3 linked regions of the Solitalea lacus genome follow. The protein of the gene in region 3 interacts with the protein of the main gene of each other region in a pairwise test. Links are inferred from orthologs where the notes say so. Each region holds a gene or a part of one and is shown on either strand. Other genes may lie near its edges. The genes, in order: ung, L2B55_RS02150 and L2B55_RS04055.

Region 1 (10,820 bases), 2.3 Mb from region 3 along the record:
TCAGCCCAATCATTTTCAAAGTCTGATTTATATATTTTATTGAATGAATCTAACCACGTATCATAGGCTCCAATTTGTTTGCTTTGCCCCAAAAAGACTTTATGATCTTTTTTAAATTGTGAATAGTTACTAATGCCGAAATCAATTAAAACCGATGTTTGGTTGGCTACAACAGATGGAATTGTAATTTTTTGTGCTTTTTGATTTAAAAACAAAGCTAAATACTCTGCATTGGAAAGACTTGCCTGAGTAATGCCGTTAAACATAAGTGCATCACTTTTAAAATTAAGATTGAGAAAGCTTGACTGAGCTATTTGTGACAAAAAATTGAATTCTCCCTGGTCCGCCTTGTTCAAGAAAGCATCAACAACTACTGGCAATTGCTTATAATTAATGTAAAGAGAAGCATTTAATGCCATTTTTTTAACATTTTCCACCTTAAAAAACGTCCCGAATGAAGGAGCAGCGGTATTCCTTTGCACTTCTATACTCTCTCTTATCAACTGCTCATCAAAACTCCCAATCAACATGCCATTTGTTCTGCACAGCGAAAACACTGCTTTATTTTCAAGTGAAATTGCATAAACGTCGGTATCTTCAATTTTCTTGGTTGAAAACTTTAATCCAGTTTCATTATCATCCAAATTTTTAAAATAGTTTTTCAGTTCTTCTTGGTTATCTATAGCAACGACAAATAACAATTCGGTATTTCCGGCTGTTGTAGGATGAAGAGATACAAGCATCCGACTTTTTTTAAGCTGTTTTCCTAAATCAGCATGCTGAAGAAAATAGCTGTTTAGCAGTTTAAATTTTTCATTCTGGTTAGATGTAAACAAATTAGTAAACATGTCACTCTTTTTAAAAAAGGAGAAAAGTTCATCAGAATGCTGAAAATCAACAACTATAGCTGCCGTAACCGGAATAGCTTTAAAAGGTTGTGTTTGCGAGAGACTTGAGTTTAAGTTTTTAAAATAGAAGTATGCCACTGAGATTACTGCTGTAATCAGTAATATCACTGTTGCCCAAAATTTATTCATTGAGAATGATTTATAAACAAAAATATACTTTTACACTTTTCTAACGTTTATTTCTTGTAAACTGTTGTTAATTTTGTTGCTTATTTCATAAAACGATTAACCTTCCGTTCATGCAAAAACAAGTTTTAATGATTGCAGCCATTTGCGGAGCTCTGGCTGTAGGACTGGGTGCATTTGGGGCTCACGGACTTAAACCTCTGCTTAATGATTACCAGCTTTCTATTTGGGAAAAAGGAGTTCAATATCAATTTTACCACACTATGGTGATGCTGGTTTTGGCATTTTACCCTAAAATATCCGTTAAAAGTTCATTTTTAAGAGCTGTTTGGTTTTTCCTTGCCGGAATTGTTTTGTTCTCCGGTTCATTATACATTTTGGCTTTAAAAGACCTTATTGGCATAAGCAACACAACTTTTATTGGCATCATAACTCCATTCGGGGGTATATCCTTTATTATTGGCTGGATGTCAATCTTTATTGGAGCTATGCGCGAACGAATGTAAGTGTTAGTAACTTATCATCGAATTTGCGTTGTCTATTTTTAATATCGAAAATCTAACAGCTCAATTCCTATATGCTTAAGCTTCATAATGGTGATTATAACGACAGGGTAACGTTATTTGCCGAGGTGATACTCCCATTGGCTATTTCGCGCAATTATACCTATCGAGTTCCGCATGAATTGAATCAACAGATAAGAGTTGGGCAACGGGTTGTGGTGCAGTTCGGAAAAAACAAAGTATATACCGCCCTGGTAAATCAACTGACAACTGATGCTCCAACATTGTATGAAGCTAAATATATCATTTCGATATTGGATGACATGCCATTAATTACCGAAAATCAATTACGCATGTGGCAGTGGATTTCATCATACTACATGTGTTACATTGGCGAAGTAATGAATGCGGCCCTTCCTTCGGCCATGAAATTGGCTAGCGAAACCAAAGTTTTACTGAATCGGGACCACACATTCGATAAGAGCTTGCTTACTGATAAGGAGTACCTAGTTGTTGATGCGCTTGAAATTAAAGACGAGTTGAGTATTAACGACATCATGAAAGTACTGGGGCAAAAATTGGTAATGCCTATCGTTAAGTCGTTAAATGAAAAACAAATTGTTTTAGTTTCTGAAGAACTCAATAACCGATACAAGCCTAAATTTGAAACATTTGTACAACTGCACAAAGCTTACAATCGTCCTGAACAATTAAAAGAGCTGTTTCAATTACTTGAGCGTGCTCCTAAACAGGTGGATTTATTGATGGTGTATCTCCATCTTTCAAAAATTAAATCCTCTGTTAGTAAAAAAGAATTAATGGAAGAAAGTGGTGCTTCGGCTGCAGCTTTCACGGCATTGGTTGACAAGGATATTTTTCGTATTGAAAAGAAAGAAGTTAGCCGATTTTCGGAACCCGAAATTGAACTAATAAAAAACTATACACTGTCGGTTGCACAAGAAAGCGCACTGACTGAAATATTACAGGGATTTACGGAAAACATGCCTGTTTTATTGCATGGAGTAACTGCATCCGGCAAAACACAGATCTACATAAAGCTTATTGAGGACTGCTTAAAAACCGGAAAACAAACACTGTACCTCCTTCCTGAAATTGCCCTTACGGCCCAAATGATTCAGCGTTTGCAGGCCTATTTTGGTGACAATGTTGGCGTCTATCATTCCAAATACAATGACAATGAACGTGCTGAGATTTGGCAGAAAACGCTTAAAAATCAATATAAGATCATTTTAGGGGCTCGTTCATCAGTATTTCTACCTTTTGCCGATTTAGGGTTGATTATTGTTGATGAAGAACATGAAACCTCATTCAAGCAATTTGATCCTGCTCCGAGATATAATGCACGCGATACAGCCTTATACCTCTCCCACCTTCATGGCGCTAAAATAATTCTGGGATCGGCTACACCATCTGTAGAAAGCTACTTCAATGCAACCAGCGGTCGCTATAAATTGGTTTCGTTGGTCGAACGTTTTGGAGGTGTTCAACTTCCCGAAATTCAAGTAGCTGATTTACAGCAAGAGCGTAAACAAAAATCAATGCGCTCCCATTTCTCCAGTTTACTGTTTACAGAAATGGAGTTGGCATTAAACAAAAAAGAACAGATAATTTTATTTCAAAACCGTAGAGGGTATGCGCCTATGCTCGTGTGCGGGACTTGCGGTTTTACACCGAAATGCATTAATTGCGATATAAGTCTCACCTATCATAAACATGATAACAAACTGCACTGCCATTACTGCGGATTTAAGGAAGAGATTTTCTATCGTTGTCCGGCATGTGGCAGCACCCAAGTTGAACAAAAAGGCTTTGGTACAGAAAAAATTGAAGATGAACTTGCCATTATGTTTCCTTCGGCACGTATTGCACGCATGGACCTCGATTCGACCAGAAGTAAATATGGCTACCAACAGTTAATTAATGATTTTGAAGAACGCAAAATTGATATTTTGGTTGGAACCCAAATGGTCACCAAAGGGTTAGACTTTGAAAATGTCAGTTTAATTGGCATTCTCAATGCCGATGCCATGCTCAATTATCCTGATTTTAGAGCTTTTGAACGCAGCTACCAATTAATGACTCAAGTTAGCGGACGTGCCGGCCGAAGAAATAGTAGAGGTAAAGTAATTGTTCAAAGTAATCAACCTTCGCATAAAGTGATTGAGTGGGTAATGTACAATAAGTACGATTTGCTATTCAAGGCAGAATTGGCCGAGCGTAGTGGCTTCCAGTATCCTCCATTTTTCCGTTTAATTCAAATTGACATTAAAAACAGGGACCTTAACCAAGTAAGTGAATCAGCTGAGTTTTTAGCCAAAGATCTGAAGTTACAATTAGGGAAACGCGTCTTAGGACCTGAATTTCCTTTAATTGTTAGAATCCGTAATTTTTATATCAAAACAATATTAATTAAGGTTGAAAGAGAGAATGTTTCAATTGGTAAAGTTAAACAGCTAATTCAGGCTGCTATTGAACGCTTTTATACTCAAAAAGAGAACCGCAACAGCCTGATAAAGATTGATGTTGATCCCTATTAATCCTCAGATCCAAAGTTATATATCAGGGTTAGCCCGGCAATAGGATTAAAATAAGTTTCAAACGAATAGTGTCCTGGAGTTGAATATTTAATCCCATTGGTTTCTGTTTCTGATTTCTCATGAAACCAAATACTTTCAATTGATGAGGAAGCCATTATTGTTACTCGATCAACAGGATAAAATTTAATACCAATAAATGGAGAAAACCCTGCTCCATTTCTGTTATTTGTATAATTTGATTCTACCCCTAATGATGGTAATGTTTGCCCTTTATAATCTGATCGATAATAAAATAAATCTAAACCGATTACTGGACGAACTAATGTGTATAAAAACTCGCGTTCAAATCCTAAGCCAACCTTTAAATTTTGATACTTACCAGTATTGCTTGCACAAGTTGCACAATCCGGCGTTGGATTTTGATCGTTAAAGTGATTATATCTAGCACCTAAGCGAAAAGAAAAAAGATTATTCCGAACTTTAAATATTAATTCGTTTGCATAGCTAGCAACATAGTCATTGTTGTTATAATCAGTTCCTACAACAGGAATTTGCTCATTATAACTTACCAAATTAAGGCCAAAACTATACTTATAAGGCGAAATATTTTGAGCCTCTGATGGTTTACTAAATAAAAATAAAAGAGTTAAGATAAATAATAGTCTAAGTTTGATCATTTGAATAAATTAGATTTGAAAAGCAAATAAGAGTTTGGCTTTTTCACCGCCCCCTTTCATAAATTGAGTCAAATTTATTGTATTTTTGATATTTTATTAATTAAAATTCACATTTAATGCTCGATTCATATAAACACAAAGGATTAAGAAAAGTATTGGTTAAGCAGCTGAGAGAGAAAGGCATTAAAGATGAAAAGGTTCTAATTTCTATTGAAAAGATTCCGCGACACTTTTTTGTTGACAAATACACTGCAGAGGTTGCCTATGCTGATAAGGCGCTGAAAATTGATGCAGGGCAAACTATTTCACAACCCTATACGGTAGCCTACCAAACAGAACTATTGCACATTCAACCGGGAGAGAGAGTTTTGGAGATTGGAACAGGTTCGGGTTACCAAACCTCCATTCTATTGGAACTGGGTGCAGAAGTCTATACTATTGAACGACAAAAAGAGCTGTATGACAAAACGACTAAGTTTTTGCCTAAATTAGGCTATCACCCTCATTTTTATTTAGGGGACGGTTCTATGGGCATACCGGAACAGGCTCCTTTCAACAAAATATTGGTTACCGCCGGAGCACCTGGTATTCCTGAAACATTATTAAAACAATTGGCAATTGGAGGTATTTTGGTTATCCCTGTGGGTGATGAACAAGTTCAAACCATGACAACCGTTTTAAGGATATCTGAAAACGAGTTTGAAAAGGTAGAATTTGCCCAATTCAGGTTCGTACCCCTTATTGGTGACAAGGCTTGGTAAATAAGTCGACAATTCAAGATTTACAATTTTAGCCTAAAATCTAAAATTGTAAATCTCATTATTAAAACTTCCTCAGTCTGCCCATCTCTACTTTTGCATCTCGCTCCTTAATACTTTCGCGTTTATCAAATTCTTTTTTCCCCTGAGCAAGTGCAATCTCAATTTTAGCAAAACCGCGCTCATTGATAAACATGTAAAGAGGCACAATTGTATAGCCCTTCTCTTTTGTTTTTTGAGCTAATTTTTTTAATTCTTTTTTCTGCAAAAGTAAAACTCTGTCACGCTTAGCCTCATGATTATAAAATGAACCATGCGAATATTCAGCAATGTGCATATTGCGGATGTAAAGCTCATTATCCATAAAAGCACAAAATGCATCATTTATATTCACTTTGCCCTCTCTTACCGACTTAATCTCGGTTCCTAATAGCTTTACTCCGGCAGTATACTTATCAATTATATGATACTCGAAGTACGCCTTTTTATTCTTTATATTAATGTTATTACCCGACATGTCTATTTAATGAATGTACGAGAAAGTGTTTGGATGAAAAAATGGCCTGATTTATGCCGTGGCCCTGTTCTCCCCCTATCACTCAATCATTGTGGTTTTATAATTAACACCGGCACTTTTACTTTGTGTCTTACAGTGTCAACTGTGGCCCCAAAGATAACATCTTTTAAGGCTTTATGACCATGTGCCCCCATTACTAATAAATCAATCGGGTTTGAATTTACAATTTCAGAGATACTTTTTGCCGGATTACCATAGCCTATTTGATAGCTTACATCATATCCCATTCCTTCAATCTCGGCTACATATTTCTCCAGGTTTCTGATATCACTACGGGTTTCAAAATCATTAATATTCTGCCCAAGATATTGAGCCCCTGCTGTTTCAACAATATGGATCAAGGTATAGGAAGCATCTTTGCCCCCTTGAACCAAAGCATTACGAATTGAGTGCTTATCCATTTCTGAAAAATCAACTGTTACGGCAATGTTTTTATAGAATATAATTTCAGGAGACTCGAGATCCAAAGCTTCTCCGTGAGGCAAAAAGTCGTCTTTAGGGCTTTTCCTTCTAACAAAAGGCGAGAAAATCACATAGATTAGTAAGCAACCGCATAAAATGGCAATCGGTATCACAAAAATATAGATATAGATTACATCTTTACCTGCTGTTTTAATCCAACTTGTAATTTCTTCTATCACCAGTTTTACATTTAACGAAATGATGAGCGTTGCGCAAATCCAGGCCAATATTTTCACCCATAATTTAATAGCAAAGCCATTCATCTGCATTCTATCACTACAAAAATGAATGAGTGGAATTATTGCAAACCCTAATTGCAAACTTAAAACCACCTGACTGAGTACTAATAATTCCCCTAGTTTTTCCTCGCCCAACCAAATAATAGTTACAAAGGCAGGAACAATTGCAATTAAACGAGTAAGCAATCTACGTAACCATGGCCTAATACGTAAGTTCAAATAACCTTCCATTACAATTTGGCCGGCTAGGGTTCCTGTAATGGTAGAACTTTGTCCGGACGCAATTAAAGCAATTGCAAATAGTGCCGGAGCTAATGACCCGAAGATTGATGTCAGCAACTCATGAGCATCTTCAATATCAGCCACGTCATAATATCCATTGTTATGAAATGCGGCGGCTGCCAAAATCAAAATAGACGCGTTAACAAAAAATGCAAGATTCAGTGCAATCGTAGTATCAAAAAAATTGAACTTGAGGGCCTCTCTAAGGCTTTTTCGCTCACCACCAATCTTTCGTGTCTGCACTAAGGATGAGTGTAAATACAGATTGTGTGGCATTACTGTAGCTCCTATTATTCCAATCGCTATATAAAGAGCATCCCCTCCTAAAATAGAGGGCTTAAAACCTTTTGCAACTTCTCCAAAATCAGGTTGAGCGATAAAAACATCAACCAAAAATGACAGGCCAATAATTGAAACCATCGAAACAATAAAAACTTCCATGGTTCTAATGCCCTTATTCATCAGGAAGAGAATAATAAGCGTATCAAACACAGTTATTGAAACACCCCAAATTAAAGGTAGACCAAACAGCAATTTAAGTCCGATGGCCATTCCTATTACCTCAGCCAGGTCACATGCAGCAATGGCTATTTCAGCCAGGAAATAAAGCGATATATTAATGAACTTGGGATAGGTTTTACGGGAAGCTTGCGCCAAGTCCAAGCCTCTTACAATGCCTAAACGAGCACTTAAACTTTGCAGCAACAGCGCCATTAAATTTGACATTAGAAGCACCCAAATCAAATGATAACCGAATTTACTTCCACCGGCAATGTCGGTAGCCCAGTTACCCGGATCCATATAACCAACACTTACCATATAAGCCGGGCCAACGAACGCCAGAAAACGTTTCCAAGTGCTTTTATGTTGAGGAATACTTACGCTTGAGTGTACTTCGCCTAAGGAGGTTGTTGTTTGAACTTCTGCCATATTGCTTACTTCGCTATCAGAATGTTATTTGCTACTTCTTTACTTAAAAACAGATTTCTACCATCTGCCAGACTTATCAGCACAGATTGGTCGTATTCATTTTTTTCAGTTATATAAATAGATGTCCCTAACCCCAATTGCTGCTTTTCAAGAAATTGAAGAAATGAGTTACTATGATCGGATACTCCAGCAATTTTACCAGAGTCTCCTACTTCTAATTTCAATAGTTTATAAAAGTTATTGGCTGAAAAAACACCGTTTTTTGACGGAATAGGATCACCATGAGGATCGTATTTAGGAAAACCTAAAAATTCATCAAGACGATTAATCAGGTTATCTGAATTGATATGCTCAAGCTCTTCGGCAATTTCATGTACTTCATCCCATTTAAAATGAAGTTTATTAACCAAGAAACACTCCCATAATCGATGCTTCCTGATAATTTGCACGGCAATCTCTTCACCTTTTTTTGTCAAACTAACACCTTGATACTTAGCGTAGTTAACCAACTTCTTCTCAGCTAGTTTTTTAATCATATCGGTAACCGAGGCAGCTTTGGTATTCATTGCTTCCGCAATAGCATTGGTGGTTACGTTTCCTACGCTGTTTTCAGTTAATTTAAATATTGCCTTTAAATAATTTTCCTCTGTAAATGAATTCATCCTTAATAAAAACAGTCAAAGCTAATATATTTTTTAGACTAATCTAAAATACCCAAATTTTTTTTTGGCAAAATATTGTTTGGTGGTAAATAAATTCGCTAATTTGCACGAAAAATAAAACAATGAACGGACACCACCTCGATAAAATAGACTTACACATAATCAAGCTATTGCAAAAAGACGGAAGAATTACGAATCTTCAGCTTTCCAACGAAATTGGATTATCGCCTGCACCAACGCTGGAACGCGTTCGTAAGCTCGAAAACCAAGGTTACATTAAAAGTTATCACGCTTCAGTAGATGAGGAATCATTAGGGTTTACAGTAAAATGCTTTATTCAAATTACTATTAACCTCAACATCCCTGATTCCCGTAATAAATTCATTAAAAAGATTAATGAAATTGATGAAGTAGTAGAATGTCACCACGTAACCGGCTCATCTGATTTTGTGGTTAAGCTGGTAGCTAAGGATATGAAAAGCTATGAAAAAATTATCTTGGAAAAAATGAGCAAGATTGAAGAAATCGGCCACCAAAGCACCATGATGATCCTTTCTAGCAATGTAAAGCCTTCTCTCCCAATCGTTATTGACAAGTAATTTGCCAGTTAACCGGAGTTAAGCCTTGTTGCTGTAATAATGCATTAGCTTTAGAGAAATGCCTGCAGCCCAGAAACCCATTATAAGCTGAAAATGGTGACGGATGGGCTGCTGTTAATACAAAATGTTTATTTTGATCAATTAATGTAGATTTGTTTTTAGCAAAATTACCCCACAAAATAAACACCAACCCTTCTTTCTGTTCTGATAATTTCCTAATAACCCTATCCGTAAACAGCTCCCAACCTTTGTTTTGATGTGATCCTGCTTGATTGGCGCGTACGGTTAACGTTGCATTTAATAACAAAACACCTTGCTCAGCCCATTCTGTTAACGATCCGTGATTAGCAACGTCGATACCTAAATCAGCTTCAAGCTCTTTATAGATGTTTTTTAATGATGGTGGCACTGATACACCTTTTTGCACCGAAAAACATAAGCCATGCGCTTGACCTTCCCCATGATAAGGATCTTGTCCAATGATTACAATTTTAACTTTTTCAAAAGGGGTAAAGTTAAATGCATTAAATATATCTGCTCCATTAGGATAAATTGTAAAGCCCTTGCTTTTTTCATCTTGTAAAAAAGTACGTAATTGTTTCATGTACTCTTTTTCAAACTCCTCTTCTAAAACAGTCAGCCATGACGGCTCCAATGCAAAAGATATAGTATTCATTTTGTCGCAAGATACAAAATCTAGCTCTCAACAAGTTTCTGAATGCTGCTTTACGGTAAAAGATATTGTTTAAAACTTCGTAACTATCAATTATCTTTTACCGTATTAAGGATATAAACTATTGATTATATTTTATTACAAACAATTACAACCATCATATGAAAAAAATTACTTTTTTAATCTTGACATTGTTGACCAGCATTTCATTACTTGTTTCATGCAAAAATGATGCGGAACCTCAGCCTACCTTTGAAGGAAGCTGGAAACTGCAAAGTGCTGAAGTATTAAACTACAATAGTAAAAACGAACTTTCCAGCAGCTTTGCCATACCAATTTCTCAATTTGCGGAAAAAGATAAGCTTGAAATCGAATTTAAGGTGGATAAAATAATTTCTCAGGTTGATGCAGACGGCAACGCAGTCATCACCTCTCTTTATTACAGAATTGACGGCAGTACAATTTTAGTAAAAACTGGACAGAATGCGCCTGAGACGGTTTTCGGCAATTACTCTCTTACCACAACTGACCTTACAATTGTTATGATTGATGTTAATGCAGACGGTCAGATTGCTACCAAACTTGTTTATAAACGTAAATAATATAGGCCAGTTTATTGTAAATTAAAAAACGCGTTACCAAACAGTAACGCGTTTAATATTTTGTTCAGTATAAATCAAGAGATTATTCAATCCAAGCTTTTACTTCATCCAAAGATGGATTTTTAAGATCAAGCTTCATTTTCTTTTTTAACCCTCCCATATCGTTAAATACTTTGTTCGGATTCGCGGATTTAAAATCCTCAATGGTATTGAAACCCATTTTACGAATTACCTGCACCCACTCAACAGGAACGCCTATAGCAA
Region 2 (10,838 bases), 440 kb from region 3 along the record:
CTTTTGCTCAAAAAACCGACTATAAAGTGGTATTTGACCTAACGAGTAAGGACACGTCTGATCACCGGTCTATAATAAGGTGGCTAAATGGAATTACAAAATCAACACCTGATGCGAAATTAGAAGTAGTGATGTACTCAAAAGGGCTTGAAATGGTACTTAAGGATAAGTCAGTAGTTGCTGATGACATTTCAAAGTTAGTTGCAAACAAGAACATTTCATTTGTGGTGTGCGAAGCTGCAATGAAAAATCAAAACATCGACAAAAGTCAGCTTTTGCCAAATGTTACAACAGTTCCTGATGGCATTTATGAGATTCTTATGAAGCAAAGGCAAGGCTGGGGCTATATTAAAGCGGCCCGATAAATACGTGGAACAGGCAATTTAGTTATCTCAAATTGCCTGTTTCTTTTTAAACATACCCTCAATTTGAATGAGCCTATTTTAAAATGAAATGGATAATTTAGCGCGTTTTAAAACAAGGGTGCTTTAACACCGTTCTCTAACTTAAATTTATAAATTCAAATGACTCCATCAGAAATAAATATAAAATGGCCCAAACTTCAGACCCGCATTGCTGAGGATTTTGACAGTGATACACCTGACCTTAAAGTAATGCTCTTCCTCATCGGTGTTCAGGAACTAGGCAAAGGGCCAAAGAAATTCTCCAAAAGACAAAAAGAAGAATTGATGCACATAGCAACTTGTCGCTTGTTTAGCGATATGGGCTTTTATGAACTTAAAGGACTTGATCAAGACGGTTGGCCGCATTGGGAACTGGTAAAAAAGATACCAAACTACACCATGCTCGAACAGGAAATGTTAATGAAATCGCTCATTGTGCATTATTTTGAACAACTTTACGATACCTCTTTCTAAACCAATTAAAATTACATGAAAAAGCTTTTTTATACGTTACTTTCTTTTATTGCTCTTTTCAATACAACACAAGCCCATGCTCAAAAAAAACAACCTAATTACTACGTAAAATTTACCACAGATTCTGGAATTTGTATCGCCAGGTTATATAATTCTACTCCACTGCACCGAGACAATTTTATTAAATTAACTCAGCAGCACTTTTACGATAGCCTCATGTTTCACCGAGTAATTAAAAATTTTATGATTCAAGGTGGAGACCCTGATTCAAAACGAGCACCCAAAGACAAAGTATTGGGAGAAGGCGATACAGGCTATACCATTCCAGCAGAGTTTAACGACAGTTTGTTTCATAAAAAAGGAGTTTTAGCTGCAGCACGAGATAACAACCCGGCTAAAGCTTCAAGCGGATGCCAATTTTATATTGTTCAAGGAAAGAAATTTACTGATGCAGATTTAGCTAAGTTAGAACAAACCCGGTTGAAAGGCAGAAAAATCCCGGCTTCACAACGAGAAGTTTATAAAACAATTGGCGGCACTCCTCACCTCGACCAAAACTATACTGTATATGGGGAGGTCGTAAAAGGCCTTGAAATGGTTGATAAAATTGCTTCCACCAAAACAGATGAAAATAACCGCCCTGTTACGGACATAAGAATGAAAGTTGAATTACTTTCAAAGCGTGAAACTAAAAAATTAGAAAAGGAATTAAAGAAGCAGCAAAAGAGCAGTAACTAATGAAGATTATCTCATATAACGTAAACGGTATCCGTTCTGCAATTTCAAAAGGTTGGCTAAGCTGGCTACAAGCTACTGCTGCTGATGTTGTTTGTTTGCAAGAGATTAAGGCCCATCCTGAAAACATTCCACAGGAAATCACCCTACTTGAAGAAATGGGATACAGATATCAGTATTGGTATCCCGCTCAAAAAAAAGGTTATAGTGGCGTGGCAATTTTATCGCGTTTACAGCCGGAGGCAGTTGAGTTTGGCTGTGGACACGAGCAGTACGACTTTGAAGGACGAATGGTTAGGGTTGATTTTGCGGATGTTTCGGTGATGAGTGTATATATTCCCTCCGGATCAAGTGGAGAAGAGCGGCAAAATATAAAGTTTGAGTTTTTGGACTTCTTTATGGAATATGCAACTCAACTACGTTGGAAATATCCTAAATTAATTATCTCCGGCGATTACAATATTTGCCATCGTGCCATTGACATCCACAATCCTAAATCAAATGCAAACTCCTCGGGCTTTTTACCTGAAGAACGCGAATGGATGGAAAATTTTATTAGCAGCGGTTTTATTGACACGTTTCGCCATTTCAACAGAGAACCTCACAATTATACCTGGTGGAGTTTCAGGGCTAATTCCAGAGCCAAAAACTTAGGCTGGCGCATCGATTATCATTTGGTCACAAAAGAGCTTGAGACTAGTTTAAAACGAGCAACCATTTTACCTGAAGCAAAGCATTCAGATCATTGCCCCATACTTTTAGAACTTTAAAATTAACAAGTTATGAGTTTTGGATTAGAAATAACTCGTAATTTGTAACCTAAACCCGGTAATTACAAAATGTTAATCGTCAATATAAAACAGCTTTGCGGTATTCAGCCTGAAGGAAAATTAAGACTCCAAGGAGCTGAAATGGCTGAACTCCCCTCAATTGAGAATGCCTGGTTGAAAATAGAACATGGCAAAATTGCCGACTTTGGCTCAATGGACAACCTTGGGCATACCGAAATGCTTTCTCTGGCTCAAGGCACACAGTCTGAAATTGTAGATGCTCAAGGCAAATTGGTATTACCAACTTGGTGTGACTCTCATACACATTTAGTTTTTGCCGCCTCGCGGGAAGAAGAATTTTTGATGAAGATCCAGGGAAAAACCTACGAAGAGATCACAGCTGCTGGCGGAGGTATTCTTAACTCTGCCCGCAAACTAGCAAATACATCTGAAAGCGAACTCTACGACAGTGCTGCACTTCGCCTACAAGAGGTAATGAGTTTAGGAACCGGTGCTATTGAGATTAAAAGCGGTTATGGATTGAGTTACGAAGCTGAATTAAAAATGTTGCGTGTCATACGGCGCTTAAAAGAAACGTTTCCATTGCCAGTAAAAGCAACATTTTTAGGGGCTCATGCATTTCCACAAGAATACAAGCAAAATCAGGAAGCGTATTTAGACATGCTTCTAAATAGGTTACTTCCAGAAATTGCCGATGAAGGTCTTGCAGATTATATTGATGCTTTCTGCGAACAAAACTACTTTTCAATTGAACAGACCGAACGGGTGATTGAAGCTGGAGCCAAATTTGGATTAAAGGCCAAAATTCATGCAAATCAATTTACCAACTTAGGAGCAACACAAGCATGTGTAAGAAAAGGGACACTTTCTGTTGATCATTTAGAAGTTACAGATAATGCTGTTATTGAATCCTTAAAGGGAGCCTCAACCATGGCAACATTATTACCGTCTTGTTCTTTGTTTATAAACATCCCTTTTGCAAATGCACGGGGAATGATTGATGCCGGGTTAGGAGTAGCTCTGGCTACGGATTTCAACCCAGGGACCACTCCATCAGGAAACATGAATTTAGTTGTCGCATTAGCATGTATTAAAATGAAAATGCTTCCTAACGAAGCAATAAATGCAGCAACCTTAAATGGCTCTTATGCTATGGATTTATCTACGACTCACGGCAGTATTACAAAGGGTAAACAAGCCAATTTAATAATTACAAAAGCTATTCCTTCGGTAAACTTCATACCTTATGCTTTCGGATCCAACTTAATTGATTCAATTTTAATTAAGGGAAGAAAAATTTAGCAAACTGTCTTTAAAACAATTAAAGAAAAAGACTTATGATTTTAGTTTCCAAACGATTTCTTAAAATGCTGACGGGCAATTTTGCTCAAGCCATTACTTTATGGCCGTTTGTGATTCTAAAATCAACTGAACTGAAAAAAGATTGGACACTAATAAATCATGAACGCATTCATTTGCGGCAACAAATTGAATTACTTTTAGTGTTCTTTTATTTGTGGTATGCAATTGAGTTTTTGGCTAGATGGATTATCTGCAGAGATACCAATAAGGCTTACCACCATATCTGTTTTGAGAAGGAAGCTTACCTTAACGACAACAATCCGGAATATTTAAACACACGAAAGCTTTTCTCATTCCTCAAATACCTATAAATTTAACCTGCCAATAATAACACCATGAAACTGCAAGTTTATTCGGATGAGTATATTTTAGGCCTGACCTCCATCCGGGAACACGAAACCAAAATAGGAGAACGCGTATTAACCGTAGCCTCAGTCAATAATCTCCTGGAAGACTTGGTCAATTCTCCCGCCCGATTTGTTTTACTGGGATTACCCGAGGATATAGGAGTGAAGGCAAACCTCGGGCGAACAGGAGCTCATAATGCCTGGAGCGGTGCATTGAAAGCCATATTGAATATTCAAAGCAACGATTTCTTTTCCGGCAGTGAACTATTAGTTCTGGGACATATCGATTTTACAGATCTGCTTGCTGCTTCCGAAAAGCTAAATCCACTCCTGCATGACCAAGCTGCAGAGCTCCGAAAACTGGTTGAAGAAGTAGATAAGCGTGTAATTAAAATCGTAAGACTTATTGCTAAGGCAGGTAAAATTCCAGTAGTAATAGGAGGCGGGCATAATAATTCATATCCTATAATTAAATCAGTTGCCGAAGGTTTACATGAAGCAGGACAACTACCCAACAGAATGATCAATTGCATCAATATGGATGCTCATTCTGATTTTCGTCCATTGGAAGGTCGCCACAGCGGCAATGGCTTTAGTTATGCCTACCACGAAAAATTATTGAAGAATTATTTCATGCTTGGCTTACAGCAGAACTATCAGCCACAAACTGTACTTAATGAACTAAAATCTAATCCAGATTTAGGTTATATAACATTTGAGAGTATTTATCTACATGCCAAAATTGACCTAGCTTCTGCGGTTTTAGAAGGCATTAACTTCGTAAAAGATCTTCCAACAGGTATTGAAATCGATCTTGACACTGTTGTTAACATCCCATCAAGCGCTGAAACGCAAAGCGGATTTATGGTAAATGATGCACGACGTTACATTCATAATACTGCATGCTTATTAAAACCAGCCTATTTGCATATAGCCGAGGGAGCTCCTTCACTTGCCAACAATAACAATGACAATCGGGTAGCCAAAACCATTGCATACCTGGTTAGCGATTTTATTAAAGCGGTAAGAAAATAGTTAAAAATGGATAAGTTGGGTGGGGGTGATACACTCATCGAGCGGAATATCAAACTCATTATAATCCAAAATGGCAGCAATGGGTTCAAATTGAGACAAACCAATTGTTTTAACATCTGATCTGCATTCGATTAAAAACCTGTCATAAAAGCCTTTGCCATAACCAACCCGGTATCCTTTTTTATCAACAGCTAAAAGGGGGACCAATACCATGTCAATTTCTTCTGGCGATACCAGGTTCCCTTTAACCGGCTCAGGAATATTCCAGTCATTTTTTGCCAGCTCCAATTCATCATCCATTAAAAAGTGCATTAACGTTAACGATGAAAAGTTACTTTGGGGAACAGCAATTTTGATATGAGGATATTCTCTTTTTAAAAAGGCTATCAATAACGAGGTATCAGGCTCATGCTTTTCAACAATTGACAAAAATAGGTGTAGTACCTTTATATTCGTAAAATCAATTTGCTTAAAATGCTGCAGTAAAGCGTGATTTATTTGATCAAACTCTCCCTCCGAAAGATTCTTCCTTTTTGAAAGGTACAGCTTACGCAAATATGCCTTTGACGACTCCAATTCTAATAATTCCTAATACAACAACCTGAACTTAATGGTATGCTCAATTTTCTTCAAGGCCTTTATTACCTTTTTATCGTACTCAGTATTTACATCTGTAATTACATATCCTATATGTTCATTGGTTTTAAGGTATTGAGCCAAAATATTAATGCCATGACTGGCCATTACACTATTAATTTGAGCCATTATACCTGGCACATTTTGATGAATATGTATTAAGCGATGAGCCTTTTCTTGTGTTAACAGCTGAATATTCGGAAAATTGGTACTTAAATAACTTGATCCTTTATTGATGAAGTCGGCCATACGTTTAGGAATGAATTCACTATTACGCGGATTATTCTTACGATCGTCAAAAACAACAATCCCCATTTTGGTACACAACTCAAGATTCAGCTTATCTTTAGCACTTCCCAAAAAACCAATTGTTTTAAGTGTTGACGCTACTTGCAACTTTTCAGGCTCTACAATAACATTACTACCAACCAATAACATTCCCACATCCGCTACATATTTTTCTTCAAAAGATGATTTATGACGAATGGAGAAACCATCCTTTTTCAGAATATTGATTGACTCTTCAGGAATATCACCAAGGCATAAACAAAGTATCCTGTTCTTAGGATATGAAATAGCCATTGGCAAATTATTTACATACAAAAACTCATCAAAACTTGGCAAAATGTGATCGGCATTTTTTACCACACTCGATCTTTCAATATTTTCAGTATAAGCAAAGAATTTTTTAATCAACCCTGATTCCTTCAGTTGAAAATCGGAATAACCATCGCCAATGCCGTATAAGTTACCATCCCAATTCAGTTCCTTCAGGAGCTTTACCTTGCCACCTTCCTGAGACAACGGGTTTTCTGTATCATACCCTACAATAGTTCCTTTCTTGTCAAACTCAAAGGTATTCGCATAAATGTTCTCAGGTCTGATTTTGTAATCACTTACAACCGGAGTGATAAATTCCTTAAAGCCGCCTGAGACGATATAAACCTCATCAGAATGCTTCTCAAAGAATTTACGGTTACGCGAAAAAGACTTCGAAACCTTTTTCTTCAATACCTTAACCAATTTTTTAAGATGCTCTTCATTAGCGCCTAACAATTTCACGCGTTCACGCAAGCTTTCTGTAAACGACAAACGCCCTTCCATGGCGGCATTTGTATAGTCTTCAATCTGCTTTAATACTTTATTTTTATCAGGATGTCCATCTAGCGAAATCTTTACCAATTCGTCTAATGCTTCAACCTGGGTAAAGGTACTGTCGAAATCAATGATATATCGGTTCTTCAAAGCTCTATTTCCTTACTTTACTATTAATAGTCACAACAAAAATCTACAATTGTTTCTAATTTTGAAATAAACTTTCGTATTTATTACAAATATAAACGATTTAAAGCTGTGTTTTTTGTCGTGCAACAATATCCACAATACTTTGTTGAACCGGAATAAATGAATGACCAATAGCATTCATAATTCTTTGATTTGAATAGAACTGGATTACGGGAGCTGAAATTGCAGTATCACGGGTTAATGCAGGCTCTTTTCCTGTAATCCATGAAATAAGCTTAGCTGCTCTCCATCCAATTTCTAAATGCCATTTTTTTATGTTGATGGATGGCGCAGGTTTATTCAGGTGATTTGCAATTAGAGCAAACAACTCTTTAAAACTCAGATTATCAGCATTTAAAATAAAACGCTTGTTCGTAATTTTTTCAGTTTCCATCAGTTTTATCATACAGGCACTTACATCCCTAACGTCAACATAGCCACAACCGCCTGCAGCATAAAACTTATTACCTTTATTTATTACTCCAAACAACCGACCGCTTCCTCGCTCCCAATTGTCCATGCCCAAAATAATGCTAGGATTTACAACAACTGCCTCTAAGCCTTCTGCAACTCCACGCCAAACCTCATTTTCACTTTCATACTTACTAATGGCATATGCAGTATTGGTAGGCAGGTATTCAAACTTATGATCTTCCGTTATCAACTCACCAGGTTTGGCAAAACCAATCGCTGCAATTGAACTTACATGCATAAGCTTTTTTACGCCCATAGCTAAACACGCATTAACAATATTTGCAGTGCCTTCAATATTGGTTTTATACATTTCAGCCTTATATTTTGGATTTAATGCAACTTTAGCGGCACAATGATAGACATGCATCACTCCCTGCATTGCATCTTCCAATGAGTGATAATCAAGCACATCGCCTTCAACCCACTCAATTGGTTTATTTTGCAGTTGGAAAGGAATTGAGGAGGAAGCGCGTTTAAGCGCTCTAACATTATTGCCTGCATTTATTAAATCAAGCACCAATTGAGTTCCTAAAAAACCCGTTGCGCCGGTGATAAAAATCATAAATATTTTTTTTACCTCCGCAAGATAGAAATTTTAGGGGAGGACTCTTTTAAGTCGGTGTATTAGTTTTTGAGGAACCTCCGCTTTGCAATAAATTAAGCACGTTAGGCACAAGTGCAGTTAATGCAGTTATAAGGGCTAATATTCTACCCGCAATTTGCTCCTGAGTAACAAAGAAAAATATTCCTATTGAAACCACAGCAATAACAATAGGCAACCTTATTTGCGACCAATTCCTCTTCTGCTTTAAATAGCCTGGTAAATGGAAAGTAAAGTAACGTCTTTAACTGCTGTTCTTTAGTAAACAGTTCTCCTAATTGAGTCATCAAGGGAATAAACTGATACTCCCTGGGTTGATGGTTTTAGGCAGAGACATGGTACTAATATAAATTTCGCCTTTATCACATTGACTTACAATACTTTAAAATAAATTACAATTCTTAGATCAAGCATTAAGGCACAATCCATTTCCTTTTTCCATTTTCCTTCGTTACTTTGTTGCTGCAAAAACCATAGTACCCCATGAATCTGTCTGATTTTCTTTCTCCAATCAATCTTGAATCAATAAATACCTCATTAAAATTTGAGCCGTTCCATTTAGGCAGCGTAATTACCTCTTTTATGGAAGAAGGTAATTTCCCTGACCTGGAAGGAATGAACCTTGCATTAGTAGGAGTTGAGGAAGATCGACTTTCAATCGGAAACGCTGGTTGCGCAACTGCTCCCGATCACGTTCGCAAGTATTTATATAAACTTACAGAAGGTGATTTCAAAGCTAAAATTGTTGACTTAGGCAATATTAGGGCAGGACAAAAAGTACGCGACACCTATGTTGCACTACGGATTGTTTGCGAAGAGTTGATGAAACAAAATATTGTTCCAATCATTATTGGAGGCGGGCAGAATCTTACTTATGCCCAATACCTGGCTTATGAAGGAATAGAACAAAGGGTAGACTTGGTTTCTATTGACAATCAGTTTGATTTAGATACGACCGCTGAAGATCAAGAAACCAATTCGAAATCATACTTAAACAGCATCATCTTACACGAGCCGAACAACTTGTTTAACTATAGTAATATTGGGTATCAAACTTATTTCGTGAGCCAAGATAGCCTGCGCTTAATGGATAAATTGTATTTCGACACCCATCGTTTAGGAGAAATCAATCAAAACCTGCAAGATGCAGAACCGATAATTAGAAACGCCAACATGATTAGTTTTGACGTATCGTCAATTCGTCAAAGCGATGCTCCTGGAAATGGCAATGCTTCCCCTAACGGCTTTTATGGTGAACAAATTTGTCAGTTGTGCCGTTATGCGGGCATGAGTGATAAGTTACTTTCGATTGGTTTTTATGAAGTAAATCCACTTTTCGACAAGAACGGACAAACAGCTCATTTATTAGCCCAAATGATTTGGTGTTTTATAGAAGGTTATTATAATCGGAAACAGGACTATCCTTTTAATCCAACAGAGGATATGACCAAGTACCGCGCTTTCTTAACAACAGATAGCCATGAGGTTATTTTTTATAAAAGCCCTAAGACAGGAAGATGGTGGATGCAAGTTCCATTCCCAAATAAAACCAAAAATGAGCGATTTTACTTAGTTCCTTGCAGCTATAATGATTACCAGATTGCGAGCAACGGCGAGATGCCTGATCGTTGGTGGAGAACTTATCAGAAATTGATATAAATTATTTATTTCGGTATCGGCTAGACATGGAGCCAGAAACCAGGAAGGCAGCCCCGGCAATGAATGCTAACGAGCCTAGTATTATTGCCCAAACTGCTCCGGCACCGCCTGTAATTGAAAAAATTCCCAATAATACTGCGGCTGCCCCAACAATCATTAATGCTGCACCCAAATAAGTTTTTCCATTTTGAGGAGGGACTGGCATTAATACTTTATAATCATAATGTTTTTTGAAAGTATAATTCCTTCGATAAGTTTTATTAGAGTAAAGCTGTTGTTTTTGTTTTGTATTCTCTAGACTTAAAGTTTTGGTTAAAGATCGCTCAGAATCCTGATCTGGCGTTTTGGATATTAAGGACCTATTAAATTGCGGTTCATTAACCGCCATATCGATATTTAAAGTTGAATCCACATCTCTTCCCTCCTTAATCACTTGTAATAAATCAGATTCTTCAATATTATTCACAGCTAAATCACTATCATTTTTCAACTCCGTATGAGTAATTTCAGTTTTAATGGCTGGATTTACTTTCACAAAAATTAGTTCACGAGAACAAGATGTAAAAAGTGAGGCTAAAATCAATAATGGGCAAAGGAGTCTAAAACTGATTTTCATAATAAACGTTTTGTCTCATCAATCTAATGAATTTCTTTATAAAAACATAAAACGGCCCGACAACAAGAGCTGCCGGACCGTTTTATTCACAATGACTATTGTTTATCTATTTTAAATCGAAGCCAATATCGGTACGATAGTATTTACCATCAAAACTGATCTTTTTCGCATTCGCGTTAGAAACAGCCAGTGCCGAAGGGATATCAGCACCAAGTGTAGTTACGGCTATTACACGTCCGCCATCTGTAACTATTTTGCCGTCTTTTTGAGTGGTACCAGCATGAAAAACCATACTACCTTCAACCGTGTCAAATCCTGATATTTCCTTACCTTTTTCATAATCGCCAGGATATCCACCCGAAACCAACATAATTGTTGTTGCAGTACGCTCATCAACTTCAAAAGATTTTTCAGCAAGAT
Region 3 (10,915 bases):
GATGTTCTGCGCCATAACAAACATTAGTTTAGTGATAGCAGCCTCATATGTCATATCATAACCGCTTAAAATTCCCATTGCAGATAATTCATCGCTGGTTTCATAATGCCCCAAAGTAACGGTGCCACCCATGCATTGGGAAATATCCAAAATGATGACACCTCTGTTGATTGCGTCTCGTAAAACAGTTAAAAAAGCAGGATTGGTACTTGCATTGCCTGATCCGAAGGCCTCCATTATGACAGCCCGGAGTCCAGGGGTGCTTAAAACTCCACTTACAAATCGTGGATCCATGCCTGGGAATAGTTTCAGCGAACCCACAGACGTGTCAAAGTATTTGTAAACTTTTAAAGGTTTTTCAGTGTGAGGGAGAATATATTTCTCGTTGTATTTCAAGCGTATGCCAGCCTCTGCCAGGGGATGGTAATTGGTTGAGGTAAAGGCCTGGAATTTTTCAGAGTCAAATTTTGTTGAACGATTGCCCCGATAAAGCATATAATCAAAGTAGATACATACTTCAGGTACCATTGCCTTGCCGTCTTCACGTTTGGCTGCAGCAATTTCGAGGGCGGTTAACAAGTTTTCTTTTGCATCCGTCCTAATTTCACCAATCGGTAATTGGGATCCGGTAAAAACTACAGGTTTGGCCAAATTCTCCAATGCATAACTTAGCGCAGAAGCTGAATAGGCCATTGTATCTGATCCATGAAGTACCACAAAGCCATCATACCTACTATAATTATCTTCAATGATTATGGCAAGCTCTACCCAAATCTCAGGTGTCATGTTCGAAGAGTCGAGAGTTGGGTTAAACGAATGCACTGCGAAATTATAGTTCAGCCGTTTCAGCTCAGGTACATTTCCGGTAATATGCGAAAAATTGAAAGGTTTAAGGGCCCCGGTTTTGGGGTCATTTACCATTCCAATTGTACCACCGGTATATATTATCAGAATATTGGTCATTTAGGTTATTCTTGGTTTATTGATGAATTTGCAAATAAAACCATTCCAAATTAAACTCCAAAAATAGATTTAGAATTTTCAGTGGTTATTTTTGCCAATTTTTCAATTTCCATTTGGTGCAAGTCGGCCACTTTTTGTGCAACATGAACCAGGTAGCTGCTTTCATTGGGTTTTCCTCTAAACGGCACCGGCGTTAAGTATGGAGAATCAGTTTCTAGAACGATGTGTTTTGGGTCGACTTGTTGAACCACTTTGTCGAGTCCGGCGTTTTTATAAGTAACCACTCCGCCAATACCTAAATAGAAATTCAAGTCAATAACATGCTTTGCTTGCTCAATTGTGCCTGTAAAACAATGGAAGATTCCCCGGAGTTTTTCGTCTTTTTCTTGTTCCAGTATTTCCAAAATTTCATCGAACGCATCCCGGCAATGAATAACGATCGGTAGGTTTAAATCTTTAGCCCAATGAATTTGTGTTTTGAAAGCTTGCTTTTGCTGTTCAATATGGGTTTTATCCCAATAAAGGTCGATTCCGATTTCGCCTATTGCATATATTCTATTAGAGTCAATTGCAGTTCGGATATGGTGGAGTTCCAACTCAAAATCATCTTTAACTGAGCATGGATGTAATCCAAGCATAGGAAAACAATTAGATGGGAATTGAGTAGCTAATTGAAATACTTGAGGAATGGTAGCACTGTCAACATTGGGTAAAAACAAACGAGATACACCATTGTCAAATGCACGTTGAATAGCTTGGGCTCTTTCTGATGCGTCTTCAGGTGAATAGTATTGATGAGTATGGGTGTCGGTAAGGATCATTGTTGGATAAATTGACTAAATGAGCTTTAAGTACGTTCATTTAAACAAAAAACTGCGGATGAATGTTCACCCGCAGTTTTTTGCAATATGGAATATGTTTTGCAAAAAAAATTATTTTGCTGCTGTTGGAGCTTTTGCAGGTTTTACATCAATAACTTGTAAATCAAACACTAATGGACTGTTTGGAGGAATTGGACCATTGCCCATTTCGCCATAAGCCAATTTGGCAGGAATTACAAATGTTGCGGATTCACCTTTTTTCAATAATTGTAAAGCTTCAACCCAACCGTCAATTACCATTCCTTTTTGAACTGGTAATTCAAATGGCTGACCGCGATCAACTGATGAATCAAATTTAGTTCCGTCTAATAATTTGCCCGTATAATGAACTTTAACAGTATCGCCTACTTTGATAGGTGTTCCTGTAGGAGCAGGGGTGCTGATATGGTAACGCAAACCCGATGCAGTTTTTGTGTAGGCTAATTTGCTAGTCGCTTGGAATTTGTCCATTGCTTTATTCGCATCAGATTCCATTGAAACTTTAGTTTTAACATCTTCAATCTTAACTGTAAACGTTAAATAGCTGCCAGACTTAATAAATGGAGGCATTTGCTGCATTCCAAGCTTTGGAGAGAAAATAGAATCAGCTAATATTTTGAAGGAAGCACTATCTCCTTTGGTAAGTAATTTAAAGGCATGCATCATATCTCCTTTAAACATTGATGGCTGAATGATTAATTCAAGCGGACCACGACCCTTATAGGTATTTAATAATACTGAATCACTATCGGTTTTATAAATTAAGTTTACTTTTACAAAGTCTCCTTCTTTAATTTTTTCGCCTTTATTTTCGGTATATATTTTGTACAATAAGCCCGAATCATCTTTCTTGTAACCGTCTTTGTTACAAGCAAACAGCACACCGGCTAGGGCTACTGCTACTACTGCAAATTTTACTTTCATTTCAATAATTGACTTTATTTTTTTTATGCTATTTGGTTAAACGTTCAACAATTCTTTATATTCTGGCAATATGGAAATAAACTTTTCTACAGTTGCCTCTAGTGACAGGTTCGATTGACCACCTGCTGCATTATGATGTCCCCCTCCTTCAAAGTACTTTTTTGCCACTTCGTTTGCCGGAAACTCACCCTTTGAGCGTAAAGATAATTTCACTATTTCGGCCCTGTCAATAATAATGACTGCGAATTTAATGTTATTGATTGAAAGTGCGTAATTTACGATTCCCTCCGTATCTCCGGAAGTAACTTCATATTTGGCTAAATCTTGTTGAGTTAGTGCGATGAGAGCTGTTCTGAATTCAGGGAAAACCTGTAATTTGTCTTTTAAACAATAACCTAAAAAGCGAGTTCTATTTTCAGAATAAGTATCATAAACCAACTCATGGATACGTGAGTTGTCTGCTCCCGCTTCTATTAAATCAGCAACAACCTTATGAACATGTGAAGTTACTGAGTTAAAACGGAAAGAACCAGAGTCTGTCATTATTCCACAATATAAGCAAGAAGCAATTTGCTTGTTTAGTAAATGCTTGTCGCCCATTTGTACCATAAAATCATATACCAGTTCAGCGGTTGCACAAGCAGCTGCATTCCATAAACGGAAATTGTCAAACCCTTCCGGCTCTAAGTGGTGGTCGATCATTACTTTTTGCGCCAAGGAGGCACCTATAACATCCCCCATGCCATTTATCCTGCGTAGGCCGTTAAAATCTAGGCAGAAAATAAAATCTGCATCAGCTATTAATTTTTCAGCTTCGGCTTGCTTTTCAGTATAAACCAACACCTCCCCATTGCCCGGTAGCCAATGTAAAAAGAATGGATAATCAGTGGGCGTAATTACATGCACATTGTGACCTTTAAGCAGCAAATAATGATACAAGCCTAAAGATGATCCCATTGCATCGCCATCAGGTTTAGGGTGAGTGGTAATAACAATGTTTTTAGGGGTTTGTAAAAGCGGCTTTAAATCCGTAATCGCTTGCATATAATTTATTAAAAGGGTCGAATATAGGGATTTAATGTTAATTTCGAGTCACGAATTAGCAAGTGTACCTAATCTGCTTAGTTTATGACCCGAAATCAATGATCTATAATAGGCAAGCTATTTTTTAGGCTTTATATCTATTAATTCTACATCAAAAGCTAAAATACTATTAGCCGGTATATCTGCTCCCATGGCTCTTTCACCATAAGCTAAACCTGAAGGTATTACCAAAATTGCTTTTTCTCCTTTTTTTAGTAATTGTAAACCTTCATCCCAACCCGCAATTACCATTTTTTGTCCTACCACAAACTCAATAGGCTGGTTTCGATCATACGAAGAGTCGAATTTCTTGCCATTTAATAATTTGCCTGTATAATGTACACTGATCGTGTCTCCAGCTTTGGCTTTCTCTCCTTCGCCTATATTAAGAATAGAGTATCGAAGTCCGGATATTGTGTTTTTTAATAGAAGTTTGTTTGTCAGCGCGTAGTCAGCAATGGCTTTGTCTTCTGTTGCTTTACGTTTTGCGGCCGCAGCCTTAGCTTCAGCAGCTAATTGCTGTGGTGTTTTTACATCAATAACTTTAATTGTATAACATAAGAATCGGTTAGCCCCTAAGAATGAAGGACGTTGTGCGTCTGTCGGAGCTCCTTTAAATAAATGGGCGCTGCTTATTTTAAAAGTTGCACTGTCTCCTTTAGCAAGCAAAGTAAGAGCGTCCATCACTTGGGCCTTGTCCATTAATGTGTCAAGTTTAACAGTTGTTTCTATAGGCTGTTTCAGTTTGTAAGTGCTCTGCAAAACCGAGTCTTTGTCGGTTTTATAGACCAAATGAAACTTTACGTAATCACCTTGTTTAATTTTTACCTTTTGCGGAGAGGTGGATGTTTTTAGTATTTTATAGTATAAGCCACGTTTGGTTTGCAAAAAACCAGTAGTGAACGCAATAGAACTAAGGCTAGCGGCAACCAAAACGGCTGCGATTTTTTTTACAGACATCATCAAATGGAGATAAGAGTTATATCAAATACAATCAACTTTAAAATGGAGGGCTAAAATAAAATTTAAAAGTCTATCTTTGCGGCAAATTTTTAAAATAGCTTTAATCAAGCTTATCTCGTTGTATGACAGCTTTTAAGATTGATTAAGCCTAGTAGAACCAGTCAAGTTAAGTACAATAAAATTTATCAATAAAAGATGGCTACAAACAGAACCTTCACAATGATTAAGCCTGATGCAGTGGCAAATGGCCATTCAGGCGCTATTTTAGATCGCATGATTAAAGCAGGCTATAAAGTTGTTGCGTTAAAATACACTAAATTATCAGCGGAAACTGCAGGACAGTTTTATGCCATTCACAGTGAGCGACCTTTTTACAATGATTTAGTAAGCTTCATGTCTTCAGGTCCGATTTACGCGGCTATTTTAGAGAAGGATAACGCAGTAGAGGATTTTCGTAAATTTATCGGTGCTACTGATCCAGCAAAAGCTGATGCAGGTACTATCCGTGCTGACTTTGCAAAATCTATTGATGCAAATGCAATTCATGGTTCTGATTCAGATGAAAACGCTGCTATTGAAGGCAACTTCTTCTTCTCAAGCTTTGAGCGTTTCTAATAAGCTTATTGGCTAGTTATAATAAGAGCGCCGGTTAAATTAATCGGCGCTCTTTCTTTTTCAATGATTGTCTATTACTTTATAAATTCAATAACCTTTTCTATTGGACGCCCAATTACTGCTTTGTTACCATCAATAATTACCGGGCGCTCCATTAATTGCGGGAAATCAATCATCGCTTTAATTATTTCATCATCAGAAAGACTTTTTCCTGCAAACTGCTCTTTCCATAATTCTTCTTTCGTGCGAACCAGCTCAATTGGTTTAATGCCAATTAGTTCGATAATTCCTTTTAGCTGATCAAAGTCAAGTTTATTATCAATGTATTTGATAATTTCTATCTGCAGTCCTTTTTCTTCCAAGGTTTTCAGAACATTCCTGCTGGTGCTGCAACGAGGGTTATGTAATATTTTCATTTTATAATGTTAATGAGGAATTATCTATAAGAAAACAACATCATCAATCAGCTTGCTTCCAGTTCTGTCGTTTACAACTTCAACAATTTTATCTTTTGCACGGGTAAGTTCATGGCGAAGCGCGGCTGAGTCGAGCCGAACAAATAGCTTACGGTTCCGAATAAATAGTTCAGAAGTTCTGTTAGCCACCATTGGGCCCATAATATCGGACCAGGATTGCACAATGTTCACTTCATTGTATTTATCCTTCAGTTTATAGGTGTTAAGCAATAGCTCTATTGCTTCTTTAAGACTTTGTTCGTTTGATTTTTTAAACATAATTGATTGGTTTCATCGATCAGTTGCTGTTTGCTTATGCATTAAATACTTCGATGTTTTTTAAATGACCGCCTTCTACGGCGCCTTTATCTACTTTAAACACTTTTATCTCTCTCGCAATCTCATTAAAGACTTTTTCAACTCGCTCACGATTAGTGTCGGTAATGAAAATTTGTCCAAAATTGTCATGTACTACCATTTCCATCAGCTTTTTGATACGCAAATCATCAAGCTTGTCAAAAATATCATCAAGCAATAAAAGTGGCTTAAAGCTCTTAATTTGAGTAAGATAACTGTATTGGGCAAGTTTTAGTGCTATTAAAAAAGATTTTTGCTGTCCTTGTGAACCGAATTTCTTCAGGGGATAGCCATGAATTGAAAATTCTAGTTCATCTTTATGGATGCCAAATCCTGTTCTCTGTAAAAGACGATCTTTTTGAAAGTTACGGGCTAGTCCGACTTGGTAACTCTCATTATTTAGCTGTGAATTGTATTGTAAGGTTACCTGTTCCGCTTCTCCACTAAGGTAGCGATAATGTTCGTCAAAAATAGGAGTGAATATCTCTAAAAAAGTTTTACGTTTTTGATAAATCTCCGTTCCGGTGACAATGAGCTGCTGATCATAAATGGACAACAAATCAGTATCATATTGACCAGTTTCAGCAAACCGACGTAACAAACTGTTGCGATTGGTTAGATTTTTATTGTACAGAATGAGGGTGTCTAAATATTTGTTATCGGTTTGCGAAATAACATTGTCAATAAACTTTCTTCGTTCTTCACTGCCTTCAATTACCAAACTAATGTCGTAGGGCGATATCATCACCAATGGAAACTGTCCAATATGGTCAGCCAGACGTGTATAATCTTTTTTGTTACGTTTAAACTGTTTCTTTTGATTGCGCTTCAGTCCGCAATAAATAGTTTCTTGCAGTTCTTGTTTTTCAAATACACCCTGCAGCATAAAATAGTCTTGCTCGTAACGTATTTGTTGGCTATCAACCGGATTAAAGTAACTTTTGCACAGCGATAAATAATGAATGGCATCCAGTAAATTGGTTTTCCCGGCGCCATTATGCCCCACAAAACAATTTACCTCCGGATGAAACTCTAGTTCTGCCTCCGGGTAATTCTTAAAATTGAGTAATGTAAGTTTTTGCAGGTACATCCGACAAAATTAAGCATCCTCCAAATAAAAATCGGACTTGCGTAAAAAGATTAAAATAGTATTTTTGCGCACTCAATATAGTACAAATGGCAAATAATCAAGAGAATAATCATCAAGATATCGGTGGTGGTTTAGATTTACAAGGGCAGTTCGGTAAAACAGAACAATTTGTTACAGAAAATAAAAAAAGCCTTTTAATCATTTTAGGCGCAGTGGTTGTTATGGGTGGTTTATTCATTGGATGGAACCTGTACCATAAAAGCCAGGATAAAGAAGCGCAAGACCAAATGTTCAGAGCTGAGCAATATTTTGAGGTTGATTCATTAGATAAGGCGCTGAACGGTGATGGAAACTATCCGGGCTTTGCAAAAATTATTGATGAATATAGTGGTACTAAAGCTGCTAACCTTGCTTATTACTATGCAGGTATTTGCTACCTGAAAAAAGGTGAGTACCAAAAAGCCATTGACCATCTTGAAAGCTACAGTTCAAAAGACGAAGTCACCAGTGCTACTTCATTAGGAGCTATCGGTGATGCTTACAGTGAGTTAAAGCAATATGAGAAAGCCGCTGATTTTTACCAAAAGGCAGCTGATAAAAAATTGCAAAGCTTTTCGCCAATTTATTTAATGAAATTGGGTATGATTTACGAAGAGTTGAAAAAGAACGATAAAGCTATTGAAGCATACAATACAATTAAAACTGAATATAGTGATTCTCAGCAAGCTCGTACAATTGATGAGTACATTGCTCGCGCAGAAGCTAAGTTGTAATCAGTTGAATTGAAAGAGATTGAAAACGGTGAACGGTGTTTTAGCTGCTCACCGTTTTTTTATTTTAAAGTAAATATTTTTAATCATTAATTAACCATTTATCAAGATGGCTACAGCATATAAAAATCTTTCCGATTTTTCAGAATCAGAGGTTCCTTCTGCAGAAGGGTTTAAGTTTGGGATTGCGGTTTCTGAATGGAATCAAAAAGTAACCGGGGCATTGTTGCATGGCGCTATTGAAACGCTAAAAAAATATGGTGCTTCTGAGGAGCAGATAGTTGTTCATGCGGTACCTGGTACTTTTGAATTAAGTACCGGAGCGCAACTGCTATTAGAATATGGTGATTTTGATGCCGTAATTTGCTTGGGTTGCGTTGTTCAGGGTGAGACTCGTCATTTTGATTTTATTTGTGATGCGGTATCGCATGGTATTACAAACGTGGCTCTACAATATAAAAAACCAGTGATTTTTGGAGTTCTTACTACCGACAATATGCAACAAGCAATTGAGCGATCGGGTGGGCGTCATGGCAACAAGGGCGATGAAGCCGCTGTTACAGCAATTAAAATGGTTGAATTTGCTAAAAAAATGAAAAATTAATAACCAAAAGGCAAGTTTTACGTATAAATGGTTATGAAAAAATCAGTTCTACTGTTCATGCTTGCCTGTATATTAGCAGTGCCGGTACTAGAGGCTTGTTCCTCATATCAGTGTCCCGCCTATAGTTCGGTAAAAAAAGCAAAACCGGTAAAATCTAAAGGCAAAAAGAAAGATCGATTTAAGGACTAATTTTTGCATAGTATTTATAATCAGTAAACCTTATTTCGTTTTATTGATTATTCTGTTAAATTAATCAACTAAACTCATAGCTAATGAAACGTATTGCTATTCTCCTTCTCTGTGCATTTGTTGCAGGTACTGTTTTAGACTCTTGCCGCAGCGGCGAAAAATGTCCGGCTTACTCTACAGTTAAAAAAGGTAAAAAATCAAGATATTATTAATGAATTGGATTGAGCTGACTGCTGAAGTGCAATTGCAACAGATCAAGGCAAAAAAAAGTTTTAGTATTATTTTTAAGCACAGTAGCCGTTGTTCAATCAGCTTATTTGCTAAAAAACGATTTGAGCAGGATTGGACTGAATTACCTGCTGAAACTGAGCTATATTTTCTCGATTTGTTGAATTATCGCCCTGTTTCGGCAGCCATTGCTGAGATTTTTCAGGTGCATCACGAATCTCCTCAATTATTATTGATTAAGGATGGGGAGTGCATCTATGAATCGTCCCATGGTGAAATAAACGTTTCAGATACCCTGGAACAGATGATTATATAAGTAACAAAGCCCGGATTGTCCGGGCTTTGTTGATTATGGTAATTTGTTGAGAATAAGTTCAAAGTCAGTTTTATTAAGGCTATCTTTGTTGCCCTACTCAATTACATAATTATGACAGAAGCAGTTTTAGGATCACTTTCAACAGAGCTGATTGAATTGGAGAATAAGTATGGTGCACATAACTATCATCCTTTACCCGTTGTACTTGATAAGGGTGAAGGAGTATATGTTTGGGATGTTGAAGGTAAACGTTATTACGATTTTCTTTCTGCATATTCTGCCGTAAACCAAGGGCATTGTCACCCTAAAATTATCAGCACTTTAATTGAGCAAGCCCAAAAGCTTACACTCACTTCACGAGCGTTTTACAACAGTACATTAGGCGAGTATGAAAAATTTGTAACAGGGTACTTTGGGTTTGATAAGGTGCTTCCTATGAATACAGGAGCCGAGGCTGTTGAAACTGCAATTAAAATTTGCAGAAAATGGGCATACGAGAAAAAAGGTCTCGTCGAGAACTCTGCCCAAATTATAGTTTGTGAACAGAATTTTCACGGACGTACTACCACAATTGTATCTTTTTCAAGCGACAAGGGTGCCAATAAAAACTTTGGACCATATCCTGAGGGTTTTATCCGTATTCCTTATAATGATATTGATGCCTTGGCGAAAGCTTTAGAAAATCCTAATGTTGCCGGTTTCTTAGTGGAACCTATTCAAGGGGAAGCAGGTGTTTTTGTGCCTGATGAAGGTTACCTTACTAAAGCTCACTCGTTATGTAAGTCGAATAATGTGTTGTTTATCGCCGATGAGGTGCAAACCGGAATTGCCCGTACCGGTAAATTACTAGCATGCGACCATGAGAGCATTCATCCGGATGTATTGATTTTAGGTAAAGCCATTTCGGGAGGAGTACTTCCAGTGTCTGCTGTTTTGTGTAATGATGAAATCATGGAAGTTATTACCCCGGGAACTCATGGGTCTACTTTTGGCGGGAATCCGCTAGCCAATAAGGTGGCAATGGCTGCATTATCGGTAGTTAGAGATGAACAATTAGCTGAAAATGCAGAACGCTTAGGGAGATTGTTTCGTGCTGAGATGCAGAAGCTAGTGGATGAAACAGAGCTGTTAGTTTTGGTGCGTGGTAAGGGCTTATTAAATGCAGTAGTTGTGAACGATACAGAAGATAGTTCAACCGCATGGGAACTATGTGTACAGCTTAAAGAGAATGGGTTATTGGCAAAACCAACTCATGGAAATATTATTCGTTTTGCGCCTCCATTGGTTATGACTGAGGAGCAGTTGATGGAATGTGTGAACATCATCCGCAAAACTGTTTTAGCGTTTAAGAAATAAAAAACTAATTTTCTAAAAAATTAAAAACGGCAATTCAATACTGAGTTGCCGTTTTTTGATTACATAAAATTAACAGAATATGAAAAAGCTTGGTCTGATCGGTGGAATAAGCTGGGTTTCAACAGCCGATTATTACAAATTG

The links.
Region 1: the proteins of L2B55_RS04055 (region 3) and ung interact in binary tests that used the Escherichia coli proteins (3 or more experiments, as listed by UniProt). The link is inferred for Solitalea lacus from one-to-one orthologs.
Region 2: the proteins of L2B55_RS04055 (region 3) and L2B55_RS02150 interact in binary tests that used the Escherichia coli proteins (3 or more experiments, as listed by UniProt). The link is inferred for Solitalea lacus from one-to-one orthologs.

Annotation. Positions count from the first base shown.
Region 1 is NZ_CP091740.1:3,217,504-3,228,323, forward strand. The notes cover bases 8,109-10,820. They hold ung (uracil-DNA glycosylase), read right to left. Parts: upstream 9,949-10,820; coding sequence 9,268-9,948; downstream 8,109-9,267. Other genes in these bases: L2B55_RS13995 (metal-dependent transcriptional regulator), read right to left, coding at 8,109-8,682; L2B55_RS14000 (Lrp/AsnC family transcriptional regulator), read left to right, coding at 8,805-9,281; L2B55_RS14010 (hypothetical protein), read left to right, coding at 10,116-10,556; lysS (lysine--tRNA ligase), read right to left, coding at 10,639-10,820. Also shown: L2B55_RS13960 (DUF3352 domain-containing protein), read right to left, coding at 1-1,037; L2B55_RS13965 (DUF423 domain-containing protein), read left to right, coding at 1,148-1,540; replication restart helicase PriA, read left to right, coding at 1,612-4,095; L2B55_RS13975 (hypothetical protein), read right to left, coding at 4,092-4,772; L2B55_RS13980 (protein-L-isoaspartate(D-aspartate) O-methyltransferase), read left to right, coding at 4,889-5,533; SsrA-binding protein SmpB, read right to left, coding at 5,595-6,047; L2B55_RS13990 (Nramp family divalent metal transporter), read right to left, coding at 6,134-8,020; more of L2B55_RS13995, read right to left, coding at 8,026-8,108. UniProt on the Escherichia coli protein: Excises uracil residues from the DNA which can arise as a result of misincorporation of dUMP residues by DNA polymerase or due to deamination of cytosine.
Region 2 is NZ_CP091740.1:507,509-518,346, reverse strand. Bases 3,937-6,666 are described here. They hold L2B55_RS02150 (5-formyltetrahydrofolate cyclo-ligase), read right to left. Parts: upstream 5,725-6,666; coding sequence 5,149-5,724; downstream 3,937-5,148. Other genes in these bases: L2B55_RS02145 (HAD-IB family phosphatase), read right to left, coding at 5,737-6,666; L2B55_RS02155 (formimidoylglutamase), read left to right, coding at 4,102-5,148; L2B55_RS02160 (hypothetical protein), read left to right, coding at 3,937-4,077. Also shown: L2B55_RS02185 (DsrE family protein), read left to right, coding at 1-365; L2B55_RS02180 (hypothetical protein), read left to right, coding at 525-878; L2B55_RS02175 (peptidylprolyl isomerase), read left to right, coding at 894-1,616; L2B55_RS02170 (exodeoxyribonuclease III), read left to right, coding at 1,616-2,383; hutI (imidazolonepropionase), read left to right, coding at 2,453-3,706; more of L2B55_RS02160, read left to right, coding at 3,742-3,936; more of L2B55_RS02145, read right to left, coding at 6,667-7,029; L2B55_RS02140 (NAD-dependent epimerase/dehydratase family protein), read right to left, coding at 7,130-8,104; L2B55_RS02135 (formimidoylglutamase), read left to right, coding at 8,627-9,802; L2B55_RS02130 (hypothetical protein), read right to left, coding at 9,804-10,418; purD (phosphoribosylamine--glycine ligase), read right to left, coding at 10,525-10,838. UniProt on the Escherichia coli protein: Involved in the removal of 5-formyltetrahydrofolate.
Region 3 is NZ_CP091740.1:950,300-961,214, forward strand. The notes cover bases 3,892-6,698. They hold L2B55_RS04055 (nucleoside-diphosphate kinase), read left to right. Parts: upstream 3,892-4,988; coding sequence 4,989-5,408; downstream 5,409-6,698. Other genes in these bases: L2B55_RS04050 (FKBP-type peptidyl-prolyl cis-trans isomerase), read right to left, coding at 3,909-4,793; arsC (arsenate reductase (glutaredoxin)), read right to left, coding at 5,483-5,824; L2B55_RS04065 (DciA family protein), read right to left, coding at 5,849-6,142; recF (DNA replication/repair protein RecF), read right to left, coding at 6,177-6,698. Outside these bases: L2B55_RS04030 (asparaginase), read right to left, coding at 1-963; L2B55_RS04035 (TatD family hydrolase), read right to left, coding at 1,014-1,784; L2B55_RS04040 (FKBP-type peptidyl-prolyl cis-trans isomerase), read right to left, coding at 1,896-2,747; L2B55_RS04045 (DHH family phosphoesterase), read right to left, coding at 2,784-3,791; more of recF, read right to left, coding at 6,699-7,310; L2B55_RS04075 (YfgM family protein), read left to right, coding at 7,397-8,083; ribH (6,7-dimethyl-8-ribityllumazine synthase), read left to right, coding at 8,190-8,684; L2B55_RS18850 (hypothetical protein), read left to right, coding at 8,957-9,085; bacillithiol system redox-active protein YtxJ, read left to right, coding at 9,085-9,417; rocD (ornithine--oxo-acid transaminase), read left to right, coding at 9,529-10,773; L2B55_RS04095 (aspartate/glutamate racemase family protein), read left to right, coding at 10,853-10,915. UniProt on the Escherichia coli protein: Major role in the synthesis of nucleoside triphosphates other than ATP. The ATP gamma phosphate is transferred to the NDP beta phosphate via a ping-pong mechanism, using a phosphorylated active-site intermediate.